2 regions of the Shewanella spartinae genome follow, and region 2 is predicted to be linked to the other one. Evidence: riboswitches for the same ligand, from Rfam matches in the RefSeq annotation. Region 2 holds a riboswitch; the other holds the start of a gene.

Region 1 (14,798 bases), 2.2 Mb from region 2:
GTTTGGTAGCCAGATGGCGTCTTGAGGGATTGGCCTATCTTTTCGATACGGCCGTCGCGGATAAGCAGATCATAGCCTTCCAGTACCCCTTGCTCGCTCGAGGTCCACAGGGTGGCATTCTTGATATGCAGGCGCTCAGCATTGGGCTGCTTAGCGATGCCATAGGCGGTGTTGGGTTTGGTCAGCTTAGAGATAAGTTCTGGGGCTGGTGACTCGCTCTCTTTATCTTCTGGGGCTGTTTCTTTTGCTATCACCACACCAGCTATGGGGTGTTGGCGATTGCCCTTGTCCAGCATGCGGCCGTGAATACCCTGGGCGTCGAACCAGAGGGTGAAACGGCTGATGCCAGGGTAACCCGCCTCGCCGAGATCGGCATTAAAGGTGAGACGCTCCTTGGCATATCTAAGATCGCTAAGTTTGATCTCCTGCTCGCCGCTGGCCAGGGTGCCGCTCAGCTTGTCGTCATCGACTAAGTCCAGATCTAGGGTGAGTTCGCCCAGGGTCAACTGATAGCCCTGGCTTAGCCAGTGTCTGTCGCGGGGTACCTTTTGGGTCTCGCTGCCCTGCAGCCAGACGCTGACTATCTTGCCTTGGGTAAAGATGTCACCGTCTGTGACCACAAGATCTGCCATGAAGCCGGGTTTCAGCTTACCGCTGAAGGCCGAGATGCCGGCAATTTCTGCCGCCTCTGTGGTGAGCGCCGCCAGTGCGGTTTCTTGGCTAAGCCCCTGCTTGACCGCCTGTCTGAGTCTAGGCCAGAAGGCGTCGGCCTTGATGCCATGTTGGGTAAAGGCAAAGGGAATACCGGCGGTTTCCAGTGCGTGAGGATTACTCGGCGCGCGCTCCCAGTGTCGCAGATGAGCCAGGCTTATCTCTCGCTCTTTATCGCCATCTTTAATATTGGGCGCCGCAGGAAAATTGAGCGGCGCAATTATGCTAAAGCCACTGGCTTTCACCTCATCGATTCGCGCATATTCTCGGCCACTGCCGACCAGAGTCGCCGGCAATTTAAACTCGTTTAATAAGTGAGCGGCGCGCAGTAAGTTATTTAAATTCTTGGTTTCAAATACCGTAGGGCCCTTGCTTATATCACCCAGGCGTTCGAGCGCGATATTAAACTCTATGTTCTTCTCTTGGGTGGCCGAGTCGGCTTTATCGATATTGGCCTGATACCAGTTGGCATCGGCCAGAGTTTGCCGAATAAGGGCGATGCTACCCATCAAGGAGTTGGGATAATCCTGAATCGAACTGCCTTTATCGAAGGCGAGCAGGTGGCTGGATTTTGCGCGATAAATAATGTCATTGGCTTTTAACGGCGCCAGCGAGACAGTCGCCGCCCGGCCTCTGAATATCCCATCCAACATGCCGGTTTGTACGCTGGTAAATCCATTATCTATCCATTGCTTCGCCGCTTCCTGGTCGGGATAAATATAGTTAAACCACTCTTTCTCTGCGTGCACGGCACCATTATCGGCGTTGCCACCGATACGCTTAATTTCATATACCGGGCGAGCCACTTTCTGCTGGTCATATTTAAAGTCGATACCGTAATTGGTGTAGGGATCGATAAAGCCGGGATATATCAACTTACCCGTCATGTCGATGACATAGGCATCCTCGGGTATTTTGTCGTTGGGGATAATGGCTTTAATTTTATTATCTTCAATTAACAGTGTGGCATCCTGCTTGGTTTCGCCGGGGGCGATCATCAGGGTGGCGTGGGACAGCGCCGTTAATTTTGGCGTGTTATCAGTTAATTGAGAATTCGCTATCGCGGACGGACTCGCCAAGAGACAGGCCGCCAGACTCGCGCTCACAGAGAGAAAATGGATTCGCATAGAGTTTAATTATTATTGGCTGGGATCAAAAGTAGCCCAAGATTATCCCATATCATGAACAATTTCCAAGGGCGGAACTGTATCGGTTTATGTCAAACCATAGGGCAGGTGTTATCCGAAAGGATAGGCTATTGATTGACTAACTTTAACGGGAATAGTAGCAAGGAATAATGCCCGGAAGAGTGACCTAAATGAATGACCTAAATAAGGATAGATAAAATACTCTAGACATGGCCAAGGCATATGAGCGACATAAAGGGCAAAACGCGCTTAATCAAATAAAGAGTAGAAATAAAAAAGCCAACCTTGAGGTTGGCTTTTGCGTGCGACGCCCTAAGTGGGGCGCTTAGGCTTAGATAAGGAAGTCTTCGAGTGAACGACCCTTATCTAATTCATTCTTAAATACGGTTGGTGTGCGACCCTGACCCGTCCAAGTGATCGTTTCGCCATTCACTTCAATTTTATATTTTGGTGGGCGTGGAGCACGTTTTTTAGGAGCTGGCTTAGCAGCCACTGTACCTAAATCGTCAATTGATAAACCAACAGCTTCCATTTGTTGGCGAATCTCTTCTATCTTTGCATTGCGCTCGGCCATAACCGCGCTTTCTTCTTCTGCTTGCTTCTCTTTCTCGGTGATGATTTTTTCAAGCTTAACCGCTACATCTTTTAAATCTTCTACCGACAAATCTTTAACAGCAGCTTTAAAGCGACGACCATGCGTCAATATATCTAGAAATTCGCTCATATTAATTATGTCCTGCTTAAAAATAAAATAGTAAATAGGATTACAGGGCTAATAATAGAAACTAAAAAAGGTTTTATCAAACGAATTAAATGAATATTTGACGCTTTAATGTAAATTTTATTTCAGCTTTTCTATTTTCGCCCCTTTTTGACCCTTCACTTCCCACTAAACACGCTGTTTTTGATCTGATACAAAGATGCTGATGACTTCCTGTTGACGTTAACGTCAACAGCACGTAAAGTGGCATAAGTTGGTGATAGTTTCGCTATGCACTATTTGTTATCCAGAATAAAGACGTAAGAAGGAAGCCTTATGAAAGTATTGGTGCCAGTTAAACGCGTCGTCGATGCTAATGTGAAGGTCAGGGTTAACGCTGACAATACAAATGTCGATACCGCAAATCTGAAGATGGCCATTAACCCATTTTGTGAGATTGCTGTAGAAGAAGCGGTACGTTTGAAAGAAGCAGGTATTGCGACCGAGATTGTGGTAGCAACCATAGGGCCTAAGGCGTCGCAAGAGCAGCTACGTACGGCGATGGCGCTGGGCGCCGACCGCGGTATTCATGTTGAAACCGACGAAGAGCTTGCGCCGCTTTCTATTGCAAAGATCCTTAATGCGATTCAAGCCAATGAACAGGCTCAGCTGATCATGCTGGGTAAGCAATCAATCGATGGCGACAATAACCAGACTGGCCAGATGCTGGCGGCGTTGGCTGGACTGCCTCAGGCTACCTTTGCCTCTGAGGTGAAGGTTGAGGGCGAACAACTTGTGGTGACCCGTGAAATCGACGGCGGCCTGCAGACCCTTAAGATGCCACTGCCTGCGATTGTCACCACAGACCTGCGTCTGAATGAGCCTCGCTATGCCAAATTACCTAACATCATGAAGGCGAAACGTAAGCCGCTCGATACCGTGACGGTAGACAGCCTGGGCGTGACCCTGAAACAGCACCAGAAGGTGCTCAAGGTGACACCGCCTGCCGAGCGTCAAGCGGGTATTATGGTGGCTTCTGTTGAGGAGCTGGTGGAAAAGCTAAAGAATGAAGCGAAGGTGATCTAAATGGCGATTCTAGTAATAGCAGAACATGATAATGCGACTTTAAAACTCGATACCGCCAAGGTTGTGGCTTGTGCCCAGGCTATCGGCAGCGAAGTCGATGTGCTGGTAGCCGGTCATAACTGTGGCGCCGCGGCCGAAAGCGCCAAGCAGCTTGCCGGTGTACGTCAGGTACTGGTTGCCGATAGCGGCGTTTATGCCAACGCCATCGCCGAAAACCTGTCACAGCTGATCGTCTCAGTGGCCAGCGAGTATCAACACATCCTGGCTGCGGCTTCAAGCGTAGGTAAAGATGTGCTGCCTCGTGTGGCGGCGCTTCTGGATGTGGCGCAGCTTTCTGAAGTGGTCGAAGTGGTGAGCGAAGACACCTTCGTGCGTCCTATCTATGCCGGTAGCGCCATGGCGACGGTTCAGAGCCTTGACAACATCAAGGTGATGACGGTTCGTGCCAGCGCCTTCGATGCGGTAGCCCAGGACGGTAGCGCCTCGGTGCAGACCCTGGACAACGAATACAGCGGCGATGTTGAGTTTGTAACTCAGACACTGTCAGTGTCAGAGCGTCCAGATCTAGGCGCCGCCTCTGTGGTGGTTTCAGGTGGCCGCGCCATGGGCAGCGCCGAGAATTTCGCGATTCTCGAGCAGTTAGCCGATAAGCTGGGCGGGGCACTGGGTGCATCGCGCGCCGCGGTCGATGCCGGTTACGTGCCGAACGATCTACAGGTTGGTCAGACGGGTAAGATTGTCGCGCCGGATCTCTATATCGCCGTGGGTATCTCGGGTGCCATCCAGCACCTTGCGGGGATGAAAGATTCTAAGGTGATCGTGGCGATCAACAAAGATCCAGAGGCGCCTATCTTCCAGGTAGCCGACTATGGTCTGGAAGCGGATCTGTTCGAGGCAGTGCCTAAGCTACTCGAACTTCTTTAATAAAATGTAAATGCTTGGTGAGCACTTTGGTGTTCATCTAAAATTTAGTGTGATATAGATCACATGGAGCGGCTTTGAGGTAGCGTCCTTAAAGCCGCTTGTGTTTTTATGTGCCTCACGTTTGCCGATAGTGACATTGGCAGGCGTCCTGAGACGTAGAGGTGCATTAAATATCAGTAGTATTCGTTAGGGTGATGCCGTTAAGCGAATATGAAAGGATTTGGTGCCGAAGTGGTGGAGTTGATCAAGGCTTGCCGCTGGGGCTGTCATCGAATAGAGGCAGCACTGCCATAGTGCTTCTTATCTGGATTGATAAGTGGAAGGTATACCGAGAATGGGTATCACTATGGAGCGCTACTGATAGGACAGGTGTAATATCTCATGCTATATCCCACCAGTTCAGTTGCCCTCCATTCGTATTTTAACGAAGACAAAATTTTACAATGACAACTTTGAGTTATGCCGATTCGGCACTTTCTTTGCTGCCGCCCGTGGTAGCGATTCTGCTGGCGATCTTTACCCGCCGCGTCCTGCTCTCACTCGGTGTGGGGATCCTCCTGGGGGCACTGTTAATTGCCGACTTTTCACCGTTGGATATGGGTCAATACTTGGGACAGCAGGTGGTGGGCCTGTTTTGGGATGATGGCGCCCTAAACAGCTGGAACGTTTATCTGCTGGGCTTCTTGATTCTACTTGGGATGATCACCGCCCTGATCACCGTCAGCGGCGCCGCCAAGGCCTTTGCCGATTGGGCGCGCCAGCATATTCGCAACAAGCGTGATGCCAAGCTGCTTACCATGTTCCTGGGCTGCGTGGTCTTTATCGATGATTACTTCAATAGTCTGGTGGTGGGCAGTGTCGCCAGACCCCTCACCGACAGATACTATATTTCGCGCAGCAAACTGGCTTACCTGCTGGACTCAACTGCCGCGCCTATCTGTGTGATCTCGCCCGTCTCTAGCTGGGGCGCCTACATCATCGCGCTGATCGGCGGCATACTCACCGCCCACGGTTTCACCGACAGCGGTCATCTGAGCGTGTTTATCCAGATGATCCCGATGAACTTCTATGCCATCTTCGCCCTGGTGTTGCTGCTTTGCGTAGCCTTCATGGGGCTGGATGTGGGACCCATGCGCCAGCATGAGCTCAATGCCCAGAAGGGCAATCTGTATGACGAGGCCAAGGGCCTGCCGCCAGGAGCTAACAGCGACCTGCCCGAGGCCGATTCAGGCAAGATCTTAGGCCTGTTCCTGCCTATTACTGTGCTGGTGTTTGCCACCATCTACTTCATGATAGCTAGCGGTGCCGATGCCCTTGCGGCGGAGAACCTGCCCTTTAGTGTCATTGGTGCCTTCGAGAAGACAGACGTTGCCTCATCGCTCTTCTTCGGCGCCGTGGTTGGCCTGGCTGCGACCTTGGTATTGGTGGTCAGTCAGGGACTGGATAAGGCGCTTATTCTTAAAGGCGTAATTGCCGGTGCCCGCTCTATGCTGCCCGCCATCTATATTCTGCTGTTCGCCTGGACCATCGCAGGTGTGATAGGCCAGATGGAGACGGGTAAATATATGGCCAGCCTGGCGACGGGTAATATTCCCTTCGCGCTGCTGCCAGCCGTACTGTTCGTGCTGGCGGGCCTGACCGCCTTCTCCACTGGCACCAGCTGGGGCACCTTCGGCATCATGCTGCCAATCGCCGCCGACATGGCCATGGGCACCCATACCAACATGATGTTGCCTATGCTGGCCTCTGTGCTGGCGGGCGCCGTGTTTGGCGATCACTGCTCGCCTATCTCGGATACCACCATCTTGTCCTCTACCGGTGCCAACTGTCACCACATAGACCATGTGCTGACTCAGCTGCCCTATGCCCTTATCGTGGCGGGGATCAGTTTGGTGGGTTATACCGTGCTGGGCTTTACCGAATCTGTGGGGGCCGGTCTGGCGGCCTGTAGTACGCTGTTTGTCGTGAGCGTTTTGGTGCTGCGCCATAAGGCCAATCGCCCGGCTTAATTCAGCTACGCCAAATCAAGGTTCAATTGATATAAAAATGCCGCTCATCGAGTGGCATTTTTTATGGGTGACTCCCCATTACTGGGGAGTGAGTTGAGGCGGGAATTAGTTGAGGCCACGGCGCTGAAGCAGGGCATCAGTGGTCGGTGCCTGACCACGGAAGGCCTTGTAGGCTTCCATCGGCGGCACGCTGTTACCCACCTCGCGGATGGTCTTGCGATACTTCATACCTATTTCGCGGTTGAGGCCGCCCTGGGTCTGCACATAGGCGAAGGCGTCGGCCGCCAGGATCTCACTCCACATGTAGGCGTAGTAGCTGGCCGAATAGCCACCCGGGAAGGCGTGGGCGAAGTAGGTCGACTTGTAGCGTGGCGGCACGGCGGCGATATTGATGCCGTGTTTCTTAAGTGCCTTGGCTTCGAACTCGGCCACATCCTGCATCGGAGTGTCGGCGCTCAGTGAGTGCCACTCGAGATCCACCAGGGCCGCCGCCATATATTCCAAGGTGTCGAAGCCTTGGTTAAAGCTGCGTGATTTCAGCAGTTTCTGTAGCAGCTCAGCGGGGATCACCTCGCCTGTCTCATAGTGCTTGGCGTAGTTGGCCAGCACCTCGGGGTGGGCCGCCCAATCTTCTTCGAAGGTCGAGGGGAACTCCACAAAGTCGCGGGACACGGCCGTGCCCGACAGGCTAGGGTAGGTCACCTTAGAGAACATGCCGTGGGTGCCATGGCCCATCTCGTGGAACATGGTGGTCACTTCGTCGTAGCTGACGAAGGTCGGCTCACCCTCTGGCGCCTTCTTGATGTTCATCACGTTGACCACCACAGGCTTCTGGTTTAGCAGCTTAGACTGAGTCACGAAGGAGCTCATCCAGGCGCCGCCGCGCTTGCCTTCGCGGGCAAAGTAGTCGGCGTAGAAGATCGCCATCGAGCTGCCGTCGGCGTCAAACATCTCGTAGGCCTTCACATCTTCATGGTAGACAGGCAAGTCGGGGCGCGGCTTGAGGGTCACACCATAGAGACGCTCCAGGGTGAAAAAGACGCCATCTTGCAGCACGCGGTTGAACTCGAAATAGGGCTTGATGGCGGCGCCGTCCAGGTCGAACTTGTCTTTACGTACCTTCTCGGCATAAAACGCCCAGTCCCATGGCGCCAGGGTGAAGTTGCCACCAGTCTTGTCGATCATCGCCTGGATATCATCGGCTTCCTTCTGGGTGTTGGCCACCACGGCGGGCACCATAGAGCCGAACATCTGGTAGACGGCATCTGGGGTCTTGGCCATCTGCGGCGTCAGGCGGTAGTCGGCCCAGCTCTTGTAACCCAGTAATTGGGCGCGTTCGGCGCGAAGCTGTGCTAGGCGGGCAACCAGTGAGGCAGTCTCATTCTCACCGCTCATGCCGCGAGTCGATGAGGCCTGCCACACCTTCTGGCGCAGCTCACGGTTTTCAAGCTTGGCCAGGATAGGTTGGCGGGTGGTATTGGTGATATTGATGAGATACTTGCCTTCATGGCCAGCGGCACTGGCATCGGCCTTGGCGGCGCGGATCTCGCTGTCTGACAGTCCCTTTAGCTCATCGACTCTGTCGATCACGACGGCGATCTCCTTGGTGAGTCTCAGCAGACGCTGACCAAACTCATTGGTAAGCTTAGATTGCTCTTCGTTAAGCAGACGTATCTGCGCTTTTTGCGCCTCGGTTAGCTTGGCACCGGCCATGACGAAGCGTTGGTGGTAGATCTCGATGAGGCGCACCTCTTCGGCGGTCAGCCCTAAGGTGTTTCGGCTCTGATACAGGCTATCGATGCGGGCAAATAGCTTGCCGTTGAGGTGGATGTTGTCCGAGTGGGCGGCCATCTTAGGCGCCATCTCGCCCTGAAGCTTACGCAGCGCTGGGTTGCTGTTTGACCCTGTTAGGTTATAGAACACCTTGGAGGCGCGGGTCAGCAGCTCGCCGCTGGTCTCCAGTGCCACGATAGTGTTGGCAAAGGTGGCGGGTTCGCTGTTGTCGGCAATGGTCAGCACCTGGGCATAATGCTCATTGATGCCTTGCTCTAGGGCGCTCTTAAAATGCTCATCCTTGATCTGGCTAAAATCTGGGGCCTGATATTGCAGGGGGCTTGGTTGCATCAGCGGGTTTTGCGTCTCGATGCTGGCGGTGGCCTGTGTGGTAGAGCTGCTTGATTGACAACCACTGAGGAGCAGTGTGGTCGATAAGGCGCCGACGACGGCAAAGGCGATAAGATTCAATTTCATCTAGTACAACTTCCTTAGATTTGCGATTGTTATTTTTATGTGGGCGAGTTTGGCGTTAATGTAGCTTTTGTAAATTAACTCAGGCTGAAAATGGCCACTGGGGCCAAGAAAAAAGGAGCCTGGCGAAGGGCTCCTTTGGTTGGAACTAGGGATAGTGTTTAATTACCTTGCTGTCACCTCAGGCGTTAGCGGGTAAAGTTATGGTAATTTTCGATACCAAAACTGCTGCCTTCGGCGTGACAGGTTGCACAGGACTCGGTGGTGCTGAGCTTGTACCACTCGGTAGCAGGTACATCTTCCGTGGTGGTACCGCCGTTTTGCATCATGTGGTTCAGCGCGCTGTCATCGTTATGGCAGGCGTAACAGTTGGCCGTGATTGGGCTGGCCATCTTGTTGCTTACACCATAGGCACGTGCTTTGATGAACTGATTTGGTACGGCTTTCAGGTCAACCACACCGCTGTCGTGACAGGCCACACAGCCGGTCTGCGGTGCGATCACGCTGGCAGAGTTAGACACTTCCTTGCCATTCTCATCCAGGCTCTTGCTGCCCACACCCCAGTGCATGCTGTGCACCATAGGACCGAATCCTGGTGAAGAGTTGCCGGCGCGGCGATCCTGACCATTGTTGTGACAGGCCACACAGCCCAGACCACCTTCGGCGAAGTTACCATTCTTGTGGAAGTTGGCTTCGCTGTTGTGACAGGTGGTGCAAGACTCGCTGCCGACGTTGTGACGACGCTCGTAGGCTGTCACAGCGCCATCGGCTTGTGATGCCACATCAGTGTAGCCGTGGATAGTCACCACGTCAGATTCGGCGCCCATGTAGTCTTTGGCGGTGAAGCTGACACGTAGTGAGGCCATCAAGCCTGCATCAGCCCAAGCCGTTAGATCCGGCGTTGAGCCGACGACATGTGGATTTCCGTGGCCAGCATCTTGCGCAAAACACATGGTCTTGCGACCCTCTGCGTCATAGCTGTAATCATAGGCACCTGTAACACGGCCAATCACGCTGTCGTTATACACACCGTGCAGGTATGAGCCCACATAGTTAATTGGCTTGTCAGGGTTATGAATTGTCTGGGTATCATCAAACAGTTCATGTAGGTCGACTAAGGTTTCCTTGCCTTCGGCATCGACCTTAAACAGCGACAGTGTGGTACACCATTGACCCGCAGCACCTGAGTCTGGGAACCAGGCTGGCGCCGTGCCCGTCACCTTGTAGCTATCTTTGAGCGCTTGGTTAGAGGTGATGGCGCTCTTGGCTTCGTGTAGCTTACGCAGATCTGAGCCATTGCCGAGAACGATATCGCCTGGGATGCCGCCAGTGTCATGACAGTCGATACAGCCTGGGCCGGCGACGTTGACGTTGACGGTTGGCTCGCTGTGACAAGAACTACAGTTCAAGGCGCTAAAGCCGGTCTCAAATTCCTGGTGGTTGATGTGACCTATCTTAGAGAGGGTGTTTCTGGCGTAGCCGCCAACTGAGAAGCCTTGTTCATTCACCACATTACGGCTCACCGAACCGTGACAGGCCATACAGCCCTCGACGAAGGTGACTTCGCCGTCCATGCCTTGAGACACATAGCTTGAGTGGCGATTAGGGCTGGTCGAGTAGTCGACGTGACAGGAGAAACAGGCTTCCGTGGTGGTCGAGAAGGCGCCTTCTGGCTTGTTGACCACTATCTCATTTGAGCGGGCGATACCCGACTCGCTGTTACCGCCAACACGTAGCCAGACGATCCCTTCGGTACCGGCGTTGACCCCAGGCATAGGGGCATCGAAGCGGTAGTGGCCGTCACCCAGAGCGGTCAGTGTCGCGCCCTCTGTGCTCATGGTTACCGCGCCACCGATGTGGACATTGTCTTCCACTTCGTTGATTGGGCTTTCGTTACGGTTGTTGATAAAGCCTTTGTCGGTCAGTGCGGCGACTTTACCTTCGGCGTTCATCAGGCCGTTGACCAGCTCTTCGTTTTCATTGGTAAGTTCGAATTCGAAGCTGATGGTGCCTTCGCCCAAGGTGTAGTCGATCACCTTAACGAAGCTCTCCAGAGAGCTGGTAGCTACCGGCGGTTTCCAAGATTCGCCTGGTGCGCCGGGTTGACCATCAACCCCATCTTTACCATCTTTACCGTCATCTCCACTGCATCCTACTAGCGCACCGGTCAGCACGGCGGCGACCAGGTAGGCGAGTCTTTTCGATGTGAATAATTTCATCATTCATCTCCGTTCGATCCAAAGTGCCAGATGTGATGCCTTAGGGCGACTGCTTGCAGGGGAGGGCATTCGTCTCAACACATACCCCGAGCCTTTTGGATACTGGTTATATTTATTATTTAAACCGACGCTAATGCATCTATCGATAAAGAAAATGGATGCGAAAGCTATCGATTCGAAAATGAGTGTATTGTTAAATCCCTGTTGGTTATTTGACCCAATTCACAGGAAGGTGTATCTCTTTGGAGGTAGATCTCATTTTTGTTAAATTTATTTAAAATCAATAACTTGATTAAGGTTTGTTAAGTTTAAATTAAGGTTAAATTAAGCTTGGGTTTGCATTTTTGTAACATCTTGGCCTGGGGCATAGTTAAAGGCCCTTTGGGGATATTTGAAGGGACACCTGAAGGGACATTAGTTGGGACATTAGGAGGAACATTTGAGGGAACAACTGAGTGGGCAAAGGGAATGTCGAAAAACCATAGGGAAGGACGAAGCGCCAAAAGCCACTAGCTAAGGGCTAGGAGCTGAGGGTCAAGAGGGGCGGCAAGCGAGTCTATTGCCGAGCAAGCGAGGGAATAGGCCTCTAGCTTGCCTATTCCTCTGTCTTGTTTTCCTGTTACTCTCTAATCACTTTCGCCTTTTCGCCTTTTCGCCTTTTAGGCTTAGTGGCTGGCTATTGGCGAGTGTCTGTCTTCTAAGCTTTCACCTTCCAACTATCCTTTGCCCTTCCACTCTTTTGTCTATGGCTTTGCTTCGAGCTTGTTAACCGTCAAGGATAAAGCGAGGGGAAAGCATGATAATGTGCGGCATCGCCCAATGCTAAGGCCTTTGGCGCTGCTAATTGGCGCAAGATGGTGATAGAATCGCTCGATAACAATAATCAGGGGACTACTCGCTTTGGCACAGCTCTATTTTTACTATTCGGCAATGAACGCCGGCAAATCTACCTCACTGCTTCAATCTTCCTATAACTATCGCGAGCGTGGCATGAATACCTTGGTCATGACGGCGTCGATCGATGACCGCTACGGCGTGGGGAAGGTGGCGTCTCGTATCGGTATCGAGACAGATGCTCAGGTGTTTGCCAGCGACGATAACCTGATCGAGATGGTCAAAACTGCCTGTCAGGCACAGACCCTGCACTGCATCTTGATCGATGAGTCGCAGTTTCTCAGCAAGGAGCAGGTGAGACAGCTGACCTATGTGGTCGATGTGATGGATATTCCCGTGCTCTGTTATGGCCTGAAGACAGATTTCCAGGGTGAGCTGTTTAGTGGCAGCCAGTACCTGTTAGCCTGGGCCGATAAGCTGGTGGAACTCAAGACCATATGTCACTGTGGTCGCAAGGCCAACATGGTGGTGAGACTCGACGGCGAAGGCCGTCCGATGAAAGAGGGTGAACAGGTGGCCATCGGCGGCAACGAGAGTTACGAGTCAGTCTGCCGTAAGCATTTCCGCGAATTCCTGTGGGATTAATGCCCGCCATGGTGATCGCACCGCTAAAGAAGCCACCACTTGGGGTGGCTTTTTTAATGGCCTAGTGTTTTAAATATGCTCTGGTTGTCAGCGACGCTAACCGCCGAATGGGATTATGGGGTGTGTCAGAGCATTAGGTGAATAGGTTTAAGAGGTGAAAAGGTTTATGAGGTGAATAGATTTATGAGGTGAGTGGCGAGCCCTTCACCTCGTCGGCTTTCTCGTCATGGCGCTGGGGATGTTCGGGAAACCATTTCTCATAGAGGCGTTGTATCTCGCCTTCGCTGATCAGCGCCTCCAGCGCCTCATCGATCTGTGTCAGCAGTTGATGATTACCGCGTTTGACGGCGAAAGCCACCGGCGAGCCCGGGTCCGGGTTGTCCAGTATCTTAACTTGTATCCCCATCTGCTGCGCCAGGTAGAGGCCGACTGCCTTGGGCATTATGGCCGCCTGGATCTTGCCCTCTTTTAACAGCTGCATCGACCTCTCCTTGCTCGGAGTGGCAATGATGCGAAAATCGTACAGTGTGCCCAGCTCCTTCCAGTGGGTCTCTATGTAAGAGTGGCGATCGCCGCTGACAAACTGGTTATGAAGATCTTCCAGCTTAGTGATCTGCTGATTGTCTTCGAGAATGAAGATCACGTCATATCGATAGTAGTAAGGCCGGGTGAAGTCGAAAAACTTGGTCCTGAGGGCGTTGATCTCCATACCGGCGATCAGCTCAATATCACCAAACCTGAGTTCGTTGAACACCAGATCCCAGGCCTGCTGCCGAAACTGAAACGGCATGCCAAGACGCTTGAAGATCAGCCTGGCCACGTCGGCATCGAAGCCTGTGGTCTCACCGCCTGAGGAAAACTGATAGGGGGGAAATCCTGTGGCCACGCCGCAGCGCGCCGCTGGGGTATTCTGCGCCGGCGCCGGCAGGCTCAAAAAGAGGAGGAGGGCGACAAGGAGCTGCGTCTTGTAGGCAAAATAGCGCATCAGTTGAGGTGGCCTGCAAATTTCATCATTTCACTCATACGGCTTTAGTTTAGTTGGTTTTGTCATCTTGATGGCGAACGCGCTATGGGCCACCCTGGCAGGCGCGTCGTCGCTAAAGGCCATGATAATAGTGTGGATTAGACGTAAATAGCAAACAAAAGCTGTTACAAGGTATTTTGTGGTCATAAATTCAACGAATTAGGTGGAAATAATCTTTATTATTAACGCCTTAATTAGTAGCTGTTGAAAGATAGCTCCTATGAGATCTGGCTCAAAAAATCAACAGTTGTAACCTTTCTTGATACAGAAACATTGCTTTAGATCAATTGCCAATGAATTGTCAGGCGTCAAAATTCAGTCACCGCTTGGATAACTAACTAAAATGCAATGCGAAACAATCAACCCGTGATAGACAACGAGGTCGTGCTGACCGACGATGATATTCTGCTGTCCACGACGGATCTCAAGGGCAATATCGGCTATGCCAATGAGGATTTTTGCCGTATCTGTGGGTTTTCCGAGGAGGAGCTGGTCAGGCAGCCCCACAACATAGTGCGCCATCCCGACATGCCCAAGGCCGCCTTTGCCATCTTGTGGCAGCGCCTGGCGCAGAAGCAATCCTGGCTGGGGGTGGTGAAGAATCGCTGTAAAGATGGCTCCTACTACTGGGTCAATGCCTATGTGGCGCCCGTGATGGAGAATGGTCAGGTCAAGGAGTATCAATCGGTGCGCCGCCGGGCGAGTCAGGCCCAGGTGGAGCGTGCCAGCGATATCTATCAGAGCCTGAATAAGTCAGAGCAGCGCAGCGAGATCAAGGATGCCAAGCTCAGTTATGGCGGCAAGCTGACCCTGTTTGCTCTTCTTTGCCTTATATTGGCCATTGGCCTGAGTAACATCTCCCCCTGGTTGGCACTGATCTGCGCGCCTCTGTTGGCGATCGGCATGAGGCTCCTCCTAACACCGCTGCGGGCGCTGAATGACCATGCGCTCGCTATCGTGTCAGACCCAGTGGCCAGACACATCTATGCCGGGCGGCGGGATGAGCTGGGCAACATTCAATTTGCCATGGAGTTCACCACGGCGGAGATCGCCGGGGTGGTAGGGCGGATGACAGATGCCTCAAGCGTCATCGCCAGGGACAGCGATGCCCTGCTCGGCTCTATTACGGCCACGGCGGATCGCGCTGATGGTCAGAATCAACAGACGGCCCAGGCCGCGGCGGCGGTGGAGGAGCTGACCGCCAGCTTTAACGAGCTGGGTCAACAGCTTAAGCAGGTCTCGGCGGATGTG
Region 2 (14,798 bases):
GTCTATGTATCACTCTTCTACCTGGGCGCGACCGCCGGTGATCTGGCCGTAGGCGCCGATAATGGCGGGGTGATCCTGACCAACTATGTGAACCACCAGTTTGGCGCCTCGGGTCAGCTACTGCTGGCGGCCGTGGTGACTCTGGCCTGTCTGACGACGGTTGTCGGCCTGGTGTCTGCCTGCGCCGAGTACTTCAACGAGCTGATGCCTAGCCTCTCATACAAGCTATTGGTAGTGGTGATGAGCGTCACCTGCGCCGTGGTGGCTAACGTAGGTCTGGCGCAGCTGATCAACATCAGCATTCCTGTGTTGGTGACCATCTACCCTGTGGCGATCGCCCTGGTGGCGGTGACCTACTTGACCGAGCGTTTTGCCCAGCCTGCCTTCGCCCACCGCATGGTGTTGAGTGTGGCCCTGGTGTTTGGCATCATCGACGGCCTCAAGGCGGCGGGTGTCAACATGAGCATGTTCGACGTGATGCCACTGTCGGCTCAGGGCATGGCCTGGTTAATTCCGACGGCAATTACCATCTTTGCCTGCTTGATGGTCAAACGCCCACGAGGTGAAGCGGTATTAAATTGATGCCAGCCTAAGCCATAGCGTAAGATAGCGGTGTTAACTCTAAGAGTTAGCACCGTTTTTGTATCTAAAGGATTTCCTGTGCTAGCTGAGAGCAACGAATATCAGACCGATCCCCTCATCGAGCCGTTTCTCGATGATCTCTGGGCCGCCAAGGGACTGAGCGATCACACGCTGCAGGCCTATCGCAGCGATCTCAGCCACTTCGACCGTTACCTTAATAAACAGGGCTCCAGCCTGCTATTGGCCAGTCAGGCTGAGGTGCGTGACTATCTCGCGCTACGGGTCGAGCAGGGCTTTGCCAAGACCAGCAGCGCCAGGCTGCTCAGTAGCCTGCGGCGCTTCTATAAATACCTGCTCGCCAAGAAGCTGATTGAGATCGACCCCATGGCGATGATCAAGCCGCCCAAGCTGGCGAGAAAGTTGCCCGATGCCCTGAGTGAGGCGGACGTGGATCACCTGCTTAACGAGCCCAACCGGGAAGATCCCGTCGAGGCCAGGGATCGCGCCATGTTGGAGCTGCTCTATGCCAGTGGACTGCGGGTGTCTGAGCTGGTGGGGCTGACGCTGGATCAGATGAGTCTGAGGCAAGGTGTGGTACGCATAGTGGGTAAGGGCAGCAAGGAGCGCCTGGTGCCCTTTGGCGAGCAGGCGGGCGCCGAGATAGAGGATTATCTTAAGGCGGCCAGGTTCGAGCTGTTAAAAGGCAAGGCCAGCGACGTGGTGTTTCCCTCCAAGCGCGGCAACATGATGACCCGCCAGACCTTTTGGCACAGGATCAAGCTCTACGCCCAGCGCGCCGGGATTGTGGTGCATCTGTCGCCTCACACCCTGAGACACGCCTTTGCCACCCATCTGCTCAATCATGGCGCGGATCTGCGGGTGGTGCAGCTACTGCTGGGTCACAGCGATCTCTCTACTACCCAGATATACACCCATGTGGCCAAGGCCAGATTGGCCCAGCTGCATCAAGCCCATCACCCCAGAGGTTGATGCGAAAGCCACAAAATTGCACTGTGAAGGCCTAAGTGATGGCCTCCATTGCGATTATTCGTTTGCTTTAACGGCCTCGAGCATGTAACTTTTCTGCCTCTAGGCCGGTCTATAACAATGACATCTTGGTCATAGCAAGTTTTAGTAACAATTTAGGTTGGAAAACCGGCAGCCTATTTTGCTTTAATGCTATTAGCCCTAACACCCTATAGGAATTCTAATGAAGTTTACCCGAGCGCTCACCTTAGTTGTTGCCATGGTGGCCACGCCCCTGATGGCGGCATCAAACAACGTGGTCGACAATGGCGACCAGTTGAAGCAGAAATTATCAGATACCCTAGGCGTCGAGGTGCAAAACCTTAGCCAGTCGCCAATCCCAGGCCTGTATGAGGCGATCACCAACCGTGGCGTGCTCTACATCAGCAAAGACGGTACTAAGCTGTTTCACGGTAACCTGTATGATCTCGACAATGGCATGAAGAACCTCACCGAGGCCGCCCTGGCTGGCCCACGTATGGAGGCTATTAAGCCGTTTGAGCCAAACATGCTGGTCTACAAGGCCAAGGATGAGAAGCATGTGGTGACAGTATTTACCGACATCACCTGTGGCTACTGCCGGAAGCTGCACAACCAGATAGACAAGTACAACGACCTTGGCATCACGGTTCGTTACCTGGCCTTCCCTCGTCAGGGCGTGCCATCGAAGAATGCCAGCGATATGGAAGCCGTATGGTGCTCGGCCGACCCACTTAAGGCGCTAACCGATGCCAAGGCGGGCAAGCAGATTGGCGGCGCCAAGTGTGACGCTAAGATCGCCCAGCAATACAACCTGGGTCAGAGCCTGGGGGTTAACGGCACGCCAGCCATTATCTTGGAAGACGGTACCATGATCCCGGGTTATCAGCCGCCTGAGCAGCTACTCCAGGTGCTGGACCGCATCCAATAAGTCGCTAGTGTGCGAGACAAGGTGAGCCTGGGCTCACCTTTTTTTTGGCCATCTTTTACTGTGTGTTCCGAGCTGGCTTTGTTATGCTAGCGACAAGATTTTTAGAGGTTGTTTGAGTCGTGATCCATAAGATAGTGCGCCGCCCCAAGGTAGATGACAGCCATCTGCCGAGTCATCTTTCTCCCATTCTAAAGCAAGTCTACGCCAGCCGAGGCTGCACAGTGGACGACTGCGAGTTGGCGCTGGCTAACCTGCTGCGCCCCGACACACTCAAGGATGTGGACAGGGCCGCGGCCATCATTGCCGATGCCATGGCTAAGCAGCAGTCGATTCTGATCGTCGGCGACTTCGACGCCGACGGTGCCACCTCCACCAGTGTCTGCTTGCTTGCCCTACGAATGATGGGCGCCGCCAATGTGGATTACCTGATCCCCAACCGCTTCGATTACGGCTATGGCCTCAGCCCTGAGATAGTTCAGGTGGCCCAGCAGAAGGGGGCAGAGCTGCTGATCACCGTCGACAACGGCATCTCATCCATCGAAGGGGTCGCCGCGGCCAAGGCGCTGGGGATGCAGGTGGTGATCACCGACCATCACCTGCCGGGCAACAGCGTGCCCGAGGCCGATGCGATAGTGAACCCTAACCAGCTAGGCTGTGGCTTCGCCAGCAAGGCGATCGCCGGGGTTGGCGTGGCCTTCTATCTGATGTCTGCCCTGCGCGCCGAGCTGCGTAGCCGTGGCTGGTATCAGGCACAGGGCATACAGGAGCCCAATCTCGCCACCCTGCTGGATATCGTCGCCCTGGGCACAGTGGCGGATGTGGTGTCGCTGGATACCAACAACCGCATCCTGGTGGACGCCGGCCTCAAGCGGGTGCGCGCCGGACGCTGCCGCCCGGGGATCACCGCGCTCTTGGAAGTTGCCAAGCGTAACACATCCCGCATCGTGGCCTCCGATTTTGGCTTCGCGGTCGGCCCCAGGCTCAATGCCGCCGGGCGCCTGGACGAGATGGCCTTAGGGGTCGAGACCTTGTTGTGCGACGACATGATGCGTGCGCGGCGCATGGCCAGCGAGCTGGACGGACTCAACGCCGAGCGGCGCGAGCTGGAAACTGACATGCAACAGGAGGCGCTAAAGAGCCTAGAGAGTCTGTCGCTTAATGAGGCCGAGCTGCCCTGGGGGATCGCCCTCTACCAGCAAGACTGGCACCAGGGGGTGATCGGTATCCTGGCGTCGCGAATCAAGGATAAGTATCACAGGCCGGTGATCGCCTTCGCCGAGGCTGGCGAGGGGGAGATCAAGGGCTCGGCGCGCTCCATAAAGGGGCTACATATGCGCGACCTGCTGGAGCTGGTCAATGCCCGCCATCCCGGAATGATCATAAAATTTGGCGGTCACGCCATGGCGGCGGGCCTGTCCCTGCGCGCCGGTGAGTTTGAACGTTTCGCCAAGGCCTATGATGAGGCGGTGCGCGAACTGCTTGCGCCCGAACAGCTGACCGGCGAGATCGTCAGCGACGGCGAACTAAGCCCGGCTCAGCTTAACATGGCACTGGCCAGGGAGCTTCGCAGTGCGGGCCCCTGGGGGCAGAACTTCCCCGAGCCGATATTCGACGGCGTGTTTCGTATCCTGCAGCAGCGGATCGTGGGCGAGCGTCACCTCAAACTCGTGCTCGAGAGCGAATGCGGCCAGACCATGGTGGATGCCATCGCCTTCAACGTGGATCTCACCACCTGGCCCGATGCCACCATCCAATACGCCGAAGTCGCCTACAAGCTGGATATCAATGAGTTTCGCGGCAACGAGAGCCTGCAGCTAATGGTGGAGCAGATCGAACCTAAGTAGCCTTGGTATTAAGGTTTAGGATTGCTTTGTCGACGGCCAGTATTTTTTGAAAAAGCATCTGACGGCGTGATTGTTAAGGCTCTTCTGAAAGGCTATAACTTAGCTGTTACCTAACGCCTGCCCCGCGGGGTCGCTATATGGAAGTACGAATGTCGTGATCACAAGGATGTGAGAGAACGACGTATCTACATCATCTTATCTAACATATTTTCGATTTGGCGGTGCTCTCGTATGATGAGGGAATGGAGCAACATGTCGCGAACATTCGATCCTGATTTCGCTCCTCTTCGCAATATTTAAACTCAGTATTCAACGCCTCTTAGATCGACTTATTGGTGCTACTGCGGTTTGAAGGCGGCTCAGTTTTTGTGGGCAAGTGAATTCCCCCTGCTAGCCGCTTTACCTATCGAAGCGGCAGCGTATCAAGATGATGCTTAAATTGTGATAATCTGGTGTGGAGCGTAGAGATGCAAAGATGCACAGAAGGTGCTGCTGCGAGAGGGCGCTATCATCAAATACTGATATTCACATCGATAAGGAAAGGAGACCTTAAATTATGCAAAGCGTTGTTGAAGTACTAGAGAGTGAAGGGTTCAACGTTCGTCAAAAGGATAGCAAAGCCATTGTGAAGCTCGATGGTCTCGCTAACCCTGTCACGGTTACCAAGGATATTGCGAAGGACGAGTATAAGCTTGGCAGCAACGATTGGGGCAAGTCGTTATCTGCTTCTTTGGCCCTTATGTTCGGGCTTTATGGATATCAACACCAGAGTGGCAGCTTTATTAGTTCCGTTTTTATTGCTGGAGGCCTGTGGCTGTTTGTCGTCGTGCTGCTTACCGAGCTTAAGTTGACAAAATTGCGTGCTCTTGTCGATAAGCTCAATCGAGAAAGGCAAAGATAACAAGTGATTATCGCAATATCACTGTAGCCACAGTGTTCGACAAAAATTAATGTCAGGGAGTAAACATGGATGTCAGTAAGAAGCAGTTAGATGCTGCGACGCGGGAAAATATCATTTCAGCTCAGCAAGCTGAAGCCCTCTATCAGTTCTTAGCCGCTCAGCCTAGTGCCAATCCCAAATTTACCTTTACCCATGTGCTCTATTACTTGGGTGGGCTTATCGCCATCGGCGCAATGACACTTTTCATGAACTTAGGGTGGGAGTCCTTCGGCGGCGCAGGTATTTTGTTTATCTCGATGCTCTATGCGGCTGTTGGTTTAACCCTGACCAACAGGTTTTCAGCAAGAGGCCTCATTATTCCCGCTGGCATTTGTGCCACCTTTGTCGTCTGTCTAACCCCTCTAGCGATTTATGGCCTGCAACAATGGTTAGGTGTATGGCCAGATGAGAGTGCCTACAGGGATTATCACAGAGTCATAAAATGGCATTGGTTATACATGGAACTGGGTACACTCGTCGTCGGCGTCATCACCGCGTGGCGATATAAATATCCCTTTTTAATCATGCCTATCGCGGTCACCCTCTGGTATATGACGATGGACATGACTGTGGTGATCTCGGGTGATGATATAACATGGGAGCTTAGGTCCTTAGTCTCAATGTATTTAGGCCTGTTAATGATAGGGCTCGCCTTTTGGGTCGATATCAGGTCTCACCATAAGGCTGACTATGGCTTTTGGATTTACATATTTGGGGTCATCGCTTTTTGGTGTGGTTTATCTTTCCAGCACTCTGACAGTGAACTATCAAAGTTCATCTATTTCTGCATTAACCTGTTGATGATTGGGGTTGGCGCGCTGTTAGTTCGAAGAGTGTTTGTGGTGTTTGGTGCCCTTGGCAGTTGCGGCTATCTCAGTTACTTGGCTTACGACGTCTTTAAGGATAACTGGCTGTTCCCGATCGCATTATCGTTTATCGGGCTCGGGGTGGTTTATCTCGGTGTGCTCTGGCAGAAGCATGAAAAAGCCATTACCGAAAAATCGAGAGCATTACTGCCGGCGCCACTTAGGGCATTGCTGGAATCGAAGTCGTGAATTGGCTTTTTACATGCTTGCCATGAGGCAATAAAAAAGTCGCCAATTGGCGACTTTTTACTTATTAAAGCAGCAGACTAGCTTACAGGCTTGGCTCTTCGCTGTAGTCCTGGCCATGGTATTCCAGGCAGGCATCGACTTCGTTGGCCGAGCCTAAGATCACAGCGACGCGCTGGTGGATCTCGCTTGGCTGAATGTCCATGATGGTTTCATAACCGGTAGAGGCCTTGCCGCCAGCCTGTTCAACTAGGAAAGACATAGGGTTTGCCTCGTACATCAGGCGTAACTTGTATGGCTTCTCTGGGTTCTTGTTGTCGGCCGGGTAGGTGAACAGGCCGCCGCGTGACAGTACGCGGTGCACGTCGCCAACCATGGCAGCGATCCAGCGCATGTTGAATGACTTTTCGCGCGGCCCTATCTTGCCAAGCAGCAGATCGGCAATATAGGTCTGCATCGGCGCTTCCCAGAAACGCTGGTTAGACATGTTGATGGCAAATTCGCTGGTATCCTTACTGATGGACATGGCTTCGTTGGTCAGCAGGTACTCGTTGGTCTCTGGGTTGAGGGTAAACAGCTGCACCCCTTGGCCTGTGGTGAGGGCCAGCATGGTCGATGGACCATACAGCACGTAACCGGCGGCGACCTGTTGACGGCCGGGCTGTAGGAAGCTCTGCTCGCTCAGCTCACCGCTTGGAGCCGGCAGTACCGAGAAGATGGTGCCCACCAGCGAGTTGATGTCGATGTTTGACGAGCCATCCAGTGGGTCGAAACAGACCAGGAAGTCGCCACTCTGACCCACCTCGACGATATGATCTTCCTCTTCTGAGGCCAGGCCTCGTACCGTGCTGTCGGCCGTGAGCGCCTCTTTAAGCATGTCATTGGTGATCACGTCGAGCTTCTTCTGGGTTTCGCCCTGAACGTTTTCCTGTTCTGTGGCGCCCAATACGCCGGCGAGGGCGCCGTGACGCACCGCGTGACTGATGGCTTTAGAGGTATCGGCCAGCGTGGTTAACAGCTGGGCCAGCGGGGCTTGAATTCCTTGAGAACTAAGGTGTTGTGCCAGAGTTTGCATGTTATTTCCTATGACAAATGGGAGCTAGGCTCGCACTGGAGATCAGATCTTGTTTATCTTGTTATGCGGGCGATTCTACCCCAGATGAATCATTTTTTCAGCGGCAATTTAGCCCGTCTGGATCGCGGTTTTTGTTTTGCGTCACTTTAGGGCACAATGCTAGCCTGCAATTTGACCTATACCTGTTTTCTATCCAGGACATAATAATGACTAAAAAATGGATAAGTTCAGCCTTGATGGCGGTGCCTATGTTTCTATCTCACGCGGTAAGTGCGTCACAACCCCAACTTGCGCAGCCTGTCGGCGGCAATGAACCTCTCACGATAGAAAGGCTCTACGCCTCTCCCGCACTGGCGGGCAGTAGCCCCAGGGGCTTAAAGCTGTCGCCCGACGGTAAGCGTGTGACCTATCTGGCTGGTCGGGCAGAGGATCAACACTTCTACGATCTCTGGCAGATGGAGGTGGCGACTGGTAAACAGAGTCTGCTGCTGGACGCCGACAAGTTAAAGAGCGGTGAGCTGTCCGATGAGGAGAAGGCGCGGCGCGAGCGTCAACGCATCTATGGTCAGGGGATCATGGAATATTTTTGGGCGGATGATAGCCAGGCGCTGCTGATCCCGGCATCGGGCGCCCTCTATTACTACTCGCTGGGCGATAACAAGGTGACGCCACTGCCTGTAGGGGAGGGTTTTACCACAGACGCCAAGCTGTCGCCTAAAGGCCACTATGTCTCTTTCGTCCGTGATCAAAATCTCTATGTCTTCGATCTGCGCACTCAGAAGCTGACTGCCATGACCACAGACGGTGGCGGCGCTATTAAGAACGGCATGGCAGAGTTTGTCGCCCAGGAGGAGATGGACAGAATGACGGGTTACTGGTGGGCGCCGGATGAGTCGGCCATCGCCTTTACCCGTATCGATGAGTCGGGTGTCGAGCTGGTGACTCGCAACGAGATCTATCCCGATGGAATCAAGCTAACCGAGCAGCGCTACCCCTATGCCGGCAAGAATAACGTGGCCATCACCCTAGGTGTGGTGACTCTGGCCAATAAGCAGGTACGCTGGGTCGATCTGGGTGAGGAGAAGGATATCTATCTGCCGAGAGTGAAGTGGTTGCCTGATAGCCTGCAGCTGTCGTTTCAGTGGCAGAGCCGAGATCAGCACAGACTGGATCTGCGGATCTTAGATCTTCGCAGTCAAGATGCGCCCATGACCATGATCCGCGAGGAGAGTGACGCCTGGGTGAACCTGAATAACGACCTATATTTCCTCAAAAAATCACCGCAGATGTTGTGGGCATCGGAGCGTGACGGCTTTAACCATCTGTATCTGTTCGATCAGCAGGGACGACTGCTTAAGCGGTTGACTAAAGGCGATTGGGCGGTGGACGAGCTGGTGCATGTGGATGAGCAGGCGGGTTGGGTTTATTTCACCGGCCGCAAGGCGAGTGTGGTCGAGCAGCACCTGTTTCGCGTACCGCTTAAGGGCGGCAAGATAGAACAGCTGAGCAAGCGTAGTGGCATGCACGCACCGGTATTTGCCGACAATCAGGCGATCTACCTGGATTACTTTAACAGCTTGTCGCAGCCGCCGCAGATCAGCCTTCATGACGAGCAGGGCAAACGCCTGGCCTGGGTCGAGCAGAACAAGGTGGACAAGAGCCATCCCCTTTATCCCTATTTTGGTCAGTGGCAGCTGCCTGAGTTTGGACAGATAAAGGCCGAAGACGGTCAGGCGCTGCAATATCGCCTGTTTAAGCCGACGCAGTTTGACGCCACTAAGCGGTACCCTGTGGTGGTGCGTGTCTACGGTGGTCCCCATGCTCAGCTGGTGGTTAACAGCTGGAGCGAGCACGACTACTTTACCCAGTATCTGCTGCAGCAGGGCTTCATCGTATTCCAGCTGGATAACCGCGGCTCGGCCCATCGTGGTACTAAGTTTGAGCAGGTGATCTACAAGCATCTGGGCGAGGCTGAGGTGAATGACCAAAAGGCCGGTGTCGACTACCTGCGTAGCCTGAGCTATGTCGATGGCAAGAATATCGCTATCTATGGCCATAGCTATGGCGGCTACATGGCGCTGATGAGCCTGTTTAAGGCGCCGGACTACTTCAAGGCGGCTATCTCGGGTGCCCCCGTGACCGACTGGTCTCTATATGATAGCCACTACACAGAGCGTTACCTGTCGCACCCGGCGACCAATGCCGAAGGCTATGAGGCCTCTAGCGTACTGCCGTACGTCAAAGGTTATCAGTCTGGCCTGCTCATGTATCACGGCATGGCCGATGACAACGTGTTGTTTGAGAACAGCACCCGTGTCTACAAGGCGCTGCAGGACGAGGGCAAGCTGTTCCAGATGATAGATTACCCCGGCTCTAAGCACTCGATGCGCGGCGAGAAGGTGCGCACTCACCTCTATCGCTCACTGGCCGACTTCTTCGATAGGCAGCTGAAGCACTAAGTTATCGGCGCTAGGCCTTAGCAAAACAAAAGCCCTGTTGCTTATCGAAAGCAGCAGGGCTTTTTGTGGGAATAGCAGTCTTGAAGGCAGATGAGTTGGTTTTGAATTAATTTTAATAAGGTATGAATAAACCTAACTAATCTTAGTTAGCCTAGTTTTAGAACCTTTGTGCACCTATCAAAAGAAGCGAAATCGAAGAGATAGAAGATACCAGTGTAAACACGATTTTGGCCCTTGACGACAGGACGTCGTCGCGGAGCCTCCAAGGATGGAAGTACGGCGTGCTAAAATTGTGTTTGCACATCCATCGCCGGGCAGGCGATTCAAAGCAATGCAGCGTGATGATGTTAATTAGGTGAGTGCGATAAAGTCTGTAGATGCAAATACCAAGTCTTTCCATCCATGGGCTCCGGGGATAAGTACAGTCCATGTACAAAAAAGCCAGTCGTTAGACTGGCTTTTTAATCGAATCACATTTGCGCTAGCTGGATGTGATTTATGCTTCTTCTAAGTTACCGCAGAAACGATAGCCTTCGCCGTGGATGGTGGCGATGATCTCTGGCGTATCAGGCAAGCTTTCGAAGTGTTTACGGATTCGACGAATGGTCACGTCCACGGTACGGTCGTGTGGCTTAAGCTCACGGCCAGTCATCTTCATCAGCAGGTCGGCACGGGTCAGGATCTTGCCTGGGTTCTCAACGAAGTGCAGCATGGCGCGGAACTCACTGCGGGGCAGCTTGTACGACTCGCCTTGTGGGCTCACCAGTGAACGGCTGTTGATCTCTAGGCTCCAACCGTTGAAGCGGTAGAATTCTACGGCACTCTTTTCTTCGGTTTCGCCGCCGGTGCTGTTGACGCGAGTCAGCAGGTTACGTGCACGGATAGTCAGTTCGCGTGGGTTAAATGGCTTGGTGATATAGTCATCGGCACCAATTTCCAGACCCAAGATCTTGTCAACTTCGTTGTCACGGCCGGTAAGGAAGATAAGGCCGATGTTATTGATTTCACGAAGTTCACGCGCAAGTAGCAGACCATTCTTACCTGGTAGGTTGATATCCATAACCACAAGATTGATCTTATTTTCCTGCATGGCTTTATGCATCTCTGCGCCGTCATTGGCTTCAGTTACCACATATCCTTCAGCCTCGAAAATACTTCTTAGCGTGTTCCGGGTAACGGCTTCATCTTCAACGATCAGAATGTGCGGGTTTTGCATATTTATTTACCTAATATTTGTTTAAAACTGTTCTAACCATGAGCGCTAGTTGGTGCTGCTGCGCCCTATCTGTCTTCGCGACAATTACCGAACTCACGTAGTGCTTTTATCAAACCCAATTGGTACAGCAACACACTTCATGATTAGTAAAGTATACGTATCTCTTTCAAAAGACACGCGAACTGTTACTCACTTCGATTAACAATAGTTGGGAATAGTTCCGTTAACTATGTAATATTTTCAAGTTTAAATGCTAAATCAGCCTAAGCTCACATTTTATACAGGAAATTGACTAACTTTTGATGACCTTGTCGTCGACAAGATGTAACAAAAAGTATTTCATCGTGAGATGAGTGGAAGTGAATCAACGAACTTATTGTACTCGTTTTAGTCATTTGTTAACAAATGAAATGTTAACAAAATTCCTTTGAGATTTGATGTAAATCACATTTGCGTACGTAAGATTCTGATTTTAATGGTATTAATAAAATTTAATAAAGTGACCTGTCTCACACCTCTAGGAAGGCGGAGGAATTTTGCTATAATCGACGGAATCTAATTTAGGAATATTTTAGTGATGAGCACAGCAAGCGAACACCTTTGGCAATGCTATCAGCAAACGCAGTTCTTACTTACGCAACCTTTCTCTCCTTCGTTATCATTTGCAATCATTACCGCTCATAATCCTAAAGGCCAACACCTTTCTCCCTCGCAAAACCGTCTCCTCGACAAACAGCTTCAACGTCATATTCAACGTCTCCAATATCCTTATCGTGCCCTGATCGGCGCCTCCAGTGACAGAGGTCATATGGAGAAGAGCTGGGCCGTGTCTATCGATAAGGCCGCAGCCGTAGATCTTGGCAAGGTGTTTAATCAAAACGCCATCTATTTTGTCGATGAGGACGAGCTGCAACTGGTGCCTTGTCTGGTGGAGTATGACGAGCTCACCCTGGGCAAGTTTTCTGCCCGGGTCTGTCTGGTTAGCGAGCTGCCCGACATCAGCCGCTAGCAGGCGGGGGAACTTGAGAGGCTTTCATCAAGACAAGCTAAAATATCGTTGACTTTTTATTCGGTTATTTGATAGTTTTCTTGCATCCTGACCTTAAGGTTAGTGATACAGAAGAGGAGCGTTAACTAGGTAGTAAGCCCGAGGAGTCCAAACTCCGTTGACGGTTTATGAGGGAGATTAACGCCGAGGTAAAGAGATGTTTGGTTTCATCTATTTATCGGTCGACTGGGCTGAATCCCATCGATTGTCACCTGTTTTTTGGTGGAGAGCTTCTGGTGGCAATCGCTGTTTCCCGTCTTGGGGTGCGTCATCTTTGCACCAGGCTCTTCGAACGAAGTAAGTTCGGAGCGTATTCAATGTTATCTATTTCTTTTGTGTCATCGTCAGCTACTTGGGTTGAGGTGCGCTAATGTCTATTGTTGTTGCTAAGTTTGGTGGTACCTCGGTTGCCGATTATGAGGCGATGAACCGCTGCGCCGATATCGTATTGGCCAATCCTGAAACCCGCGTGGTGGTCGTCAGCGCCTCGAGCGGTGTGACCAATCTGCTGGTGGAGCTGACTCAGGAGCATGTGGACTTTGAGCGTCGTCAGCAGCTGCTCAAGGCGATCGCCTCGATTCAATACAAGATCCTCGACGAGTTGGGTCAGCCCCATGATGTGGCCGCCCGTCTCGATGCCATCTTAAGTAAGATTGCCAGCCTGAGCGAGTCGCTCTCCCAAAACCGCAATAAGGCGACCACAGACGAACTGCTTGCCCAGGGTGAGCAGTGCTCATCTGTCTTGTTTGCTGCCGTGCTGAGAGAGAAGGGCGAGCGGGCGAGTGCCTTCGATGTGCGTCAGGTGATGCGCACCGACAGTCATTTCGGTCGCGCCGAGCCGCAGATAGAAGCGGTTAAGCAGCTTTGCACAGAGCATCTGTTGCCCCTGCTTAGTGAGCAACGAATCGTGACCCAAGGTTTTATCGGCGCCGATGAACAGGGAGCCACCACCACGTTAGGCCGTGGGGGCAGTGACTATTCGGCGGCCCTACTTGCCGAGGCGCTGGATGCGTCTGCGGTTGAGATCTGGACAGATGTGCCGGGGATCTTCACCACAGATCCACGCCTCGCGCCGAATGCGCGTCCTATCCCTGAAATAAGTTTCAACGAGGCGGCCGAGATGGCCACCTTCGGTGCCAAGGTGCTGCACCCGGCAACCATTTTGCCTGCGGTCAGACACAAGATTCAGGTGTTTGTCGGCTCTAGCAAGGCTCCTGAACTTGGCGGCACTTGGATACGTCATCAGGTGAACGACGAGCCTATCTATCGCGCCGTGGCGGTGCGACGCGACCAGACGCTACTCAATTTGCATAGCCTGCAGATGCTTCACGCTCAAGGCTTCCTGGCCGAGACCTTCGCCACCTTGGCGCGCCACAAGATCAGTGTGGACTTAATCACCACCTCAGAGGTAAACGTCTCTTTGACGTTAGATAAGACGGGTTCAGATTCTGCCGGAAACAGCCTGCTGAGCGAGGCCTTACTGCAGGAGCTGTCGCAGCATTGCCGCGTGCGGGTCGAAGATGGCCTGGCGCTGGTGGCGATAGTGGGCAATAAGATTGCCACCACGTCGGGTGTATGTCGCCGCGTGTTCGAGGTGTTAGAGCCCCACAATGTGCGCATGATCTGTCAGGGCGCCAGCCCACATAACTTATGTGTCCTGGTGGCCGAGTCTGAGGCGGCTCAGGTCGTCAGCGCCCTGCATCAAAACTTGTTTGAAGGGTCACTATGAAGCCGGGTCGTTCTACGCTAAAGATTGGCGAGCTCGCCACGGGTCAAGATCTCGAGCTGAATCTGTTTGAGTTTGCCCCTGAGGTGCTGACCGGGCCTAGCGTCTATATTCAGGCTAACGTCCACGGCGCCGAGGTGCAGGGCAATGCGGTGATCTATCAGCTGATGCAGGCCCTAGAAGGCTGTGAGCTGCGCGGCAAGATCACCTTGGTGCCCCTGGCCAATCCTCTGGGAATTAATCAGAAGAGTGGCGAGTTTACCCTGGGCCGGTTCGACCCCATAACAGGGGTAAACTGGAACCGCGAATATCTCGACCATAAGCTGGATATTGCTAGCTGGTATCAGGGCCATAAACACCTGAACGATGCCGAGCTGATCGCCCATTTCAGGGCCTTGCTGGTCGAGCGTTGCTATAGCCGTCTGCATGAGCCATGGGGGATCACTACGGGCCATCGTCTGGCGGTGAGCCTGCAGCAGATGGGCCATGAGGCGGATATCGTGCTGGATCTGCATACCGGCCCTAAGTCGTGCAAGCACCTCTATTGCCCCGAGTATGACCAAGATGCTGCCAAGTATTTCTCTATTCCCTATACCCTGCTGATCCCCAATGAGTTTGGCGGGGCCATGGATGAGTCTATCTTCTGCCCTTGGTGGCAGCTGAGCGAATACCTGGCCACTCAGGGGCGCGAGATTGAGGTGCCCGTATCGGCCTTTACCCTGGAGCTTGGTAGTCAGGAGAATGTCGACCTGGCAGATGCCCTGGTGGATGTCGAAGGGATCATGGCCTATCTGAGCAAGCGCGGCGTGATAAGTGAACGGGTTGAGCCAGCAGAGATGCCACGCTACGCCTGTTACCTGAAAGACTATAAGAAGTATCATGCGCCGCAAGGCGGTTTGGTGGAGTACAAGGCTAAGGTG

The links. A riboswitch is a leader RNA that binds a small molecule or an ion and turns the genes downstream of it on or off. The one in region 2 is predicted to bind lysine.
Region 1: it holds a riboswitch for lysine, as region 2 does, so the genes downstream of both, K0I31_RS13460 (Na+/H+ antiporter NhaC family protein) here and lysC (lysine-sensitive aspartokinase 3) in region 2, are expected to answer to the same signal.

Annotation. Positions count from the first base shown of each region.
Region 1 covers NZ_CP080418.1:3,069,987-3,084,784, reverse strand. Annotated here, with positions in the region: gene K0I31_RS13480 (amidohydrolase family protein) at 1-1,838, opposite strand, end outside; gene K0I31_RS13475 (H-NS histone family protein) at 2,191-2,583, opposite strand; gene K0I31_RS13470 (electron transfer flavoprotein subunit beta/FixA family protein) at 2,896-3,645, shown strand; gene K0I31_RS13465 (electron transfer flavoprotein subunit alpha/FixB family protein) at 3,646-4,569, shown strand; lysine riboswitch at 4,718-4,934, shown strand; gene K0I31_RS13460 (Na+/H+ antiporter NhaC family protein) at 5,013-6,578, shown strand; gene K0I31_RS13455 (M3 family metallopeptidase) at 6,684-8,828, opposite strand; gene K0I31_RS13450 (multiheme c-type cytochrome) at 9,014-11,044, opposite strand; gene K0I31_RS13445 (thymidine kinase) at 11,945-12,523, shown strand; gene K0I31_RS13440 (transporter substrate-binding domain-containing protein) at 12,705-13,508, opposite strand; gene K0I31_RS13435 (methyl-accepting chemotaxis protein) at 13,896-14,798, shown strand, end outside.
Region 2 covers NZ_CP080418.1:877,958-892,755, forward strand. Annotated here, with positions in the region: gene brnQ (branched-chain amino acid transport system II carrier protein) at 1-582, shown strand, start outside; gene xerD (site-specific tyrosine recombinase XerD) at 661-1,572, shown strand; gene dsbC (bifunctional protein-disulfide isomerase/oxidoreductase DsbC) at 1,793-2,518, shown strand; gene recJ (single-stranded-DNA-specific exonuclease RecJ) at 2,638-4,362, shown strand; gene K0I31_RS03945 (hypothetical protein) at 4,919-5,263, shown strand; gene K0I31_RS03950 (DUF2157 domain-containing protein) at 5,329-6,357, shown strand; gene K0I31_RS03955 (class 1 fructose-bisphosphatase) at 6,440-7,429, opposite strand; gene K0I31_RS03960 (S9 family peptidase) at 7,636-9,888, shown strand; gene arcA (two-component system response regulator ArcA) at 10,385-11,104, opposite strand; gene K0I31_RS03970 (DUF3293 domain-containing protein) at 11,682-12,113, shown strand; lysine riboswitch at 12,217-12,393, shown strand; gene lysC (lysine-sensitive aspartokinase 3) at 12,523-13,881, shown strand; gene K0I31_RS03980 (succinylglutamate desuccinylase/aspartoacylase family protein) at 13,878-14,798, shown strand, end outside.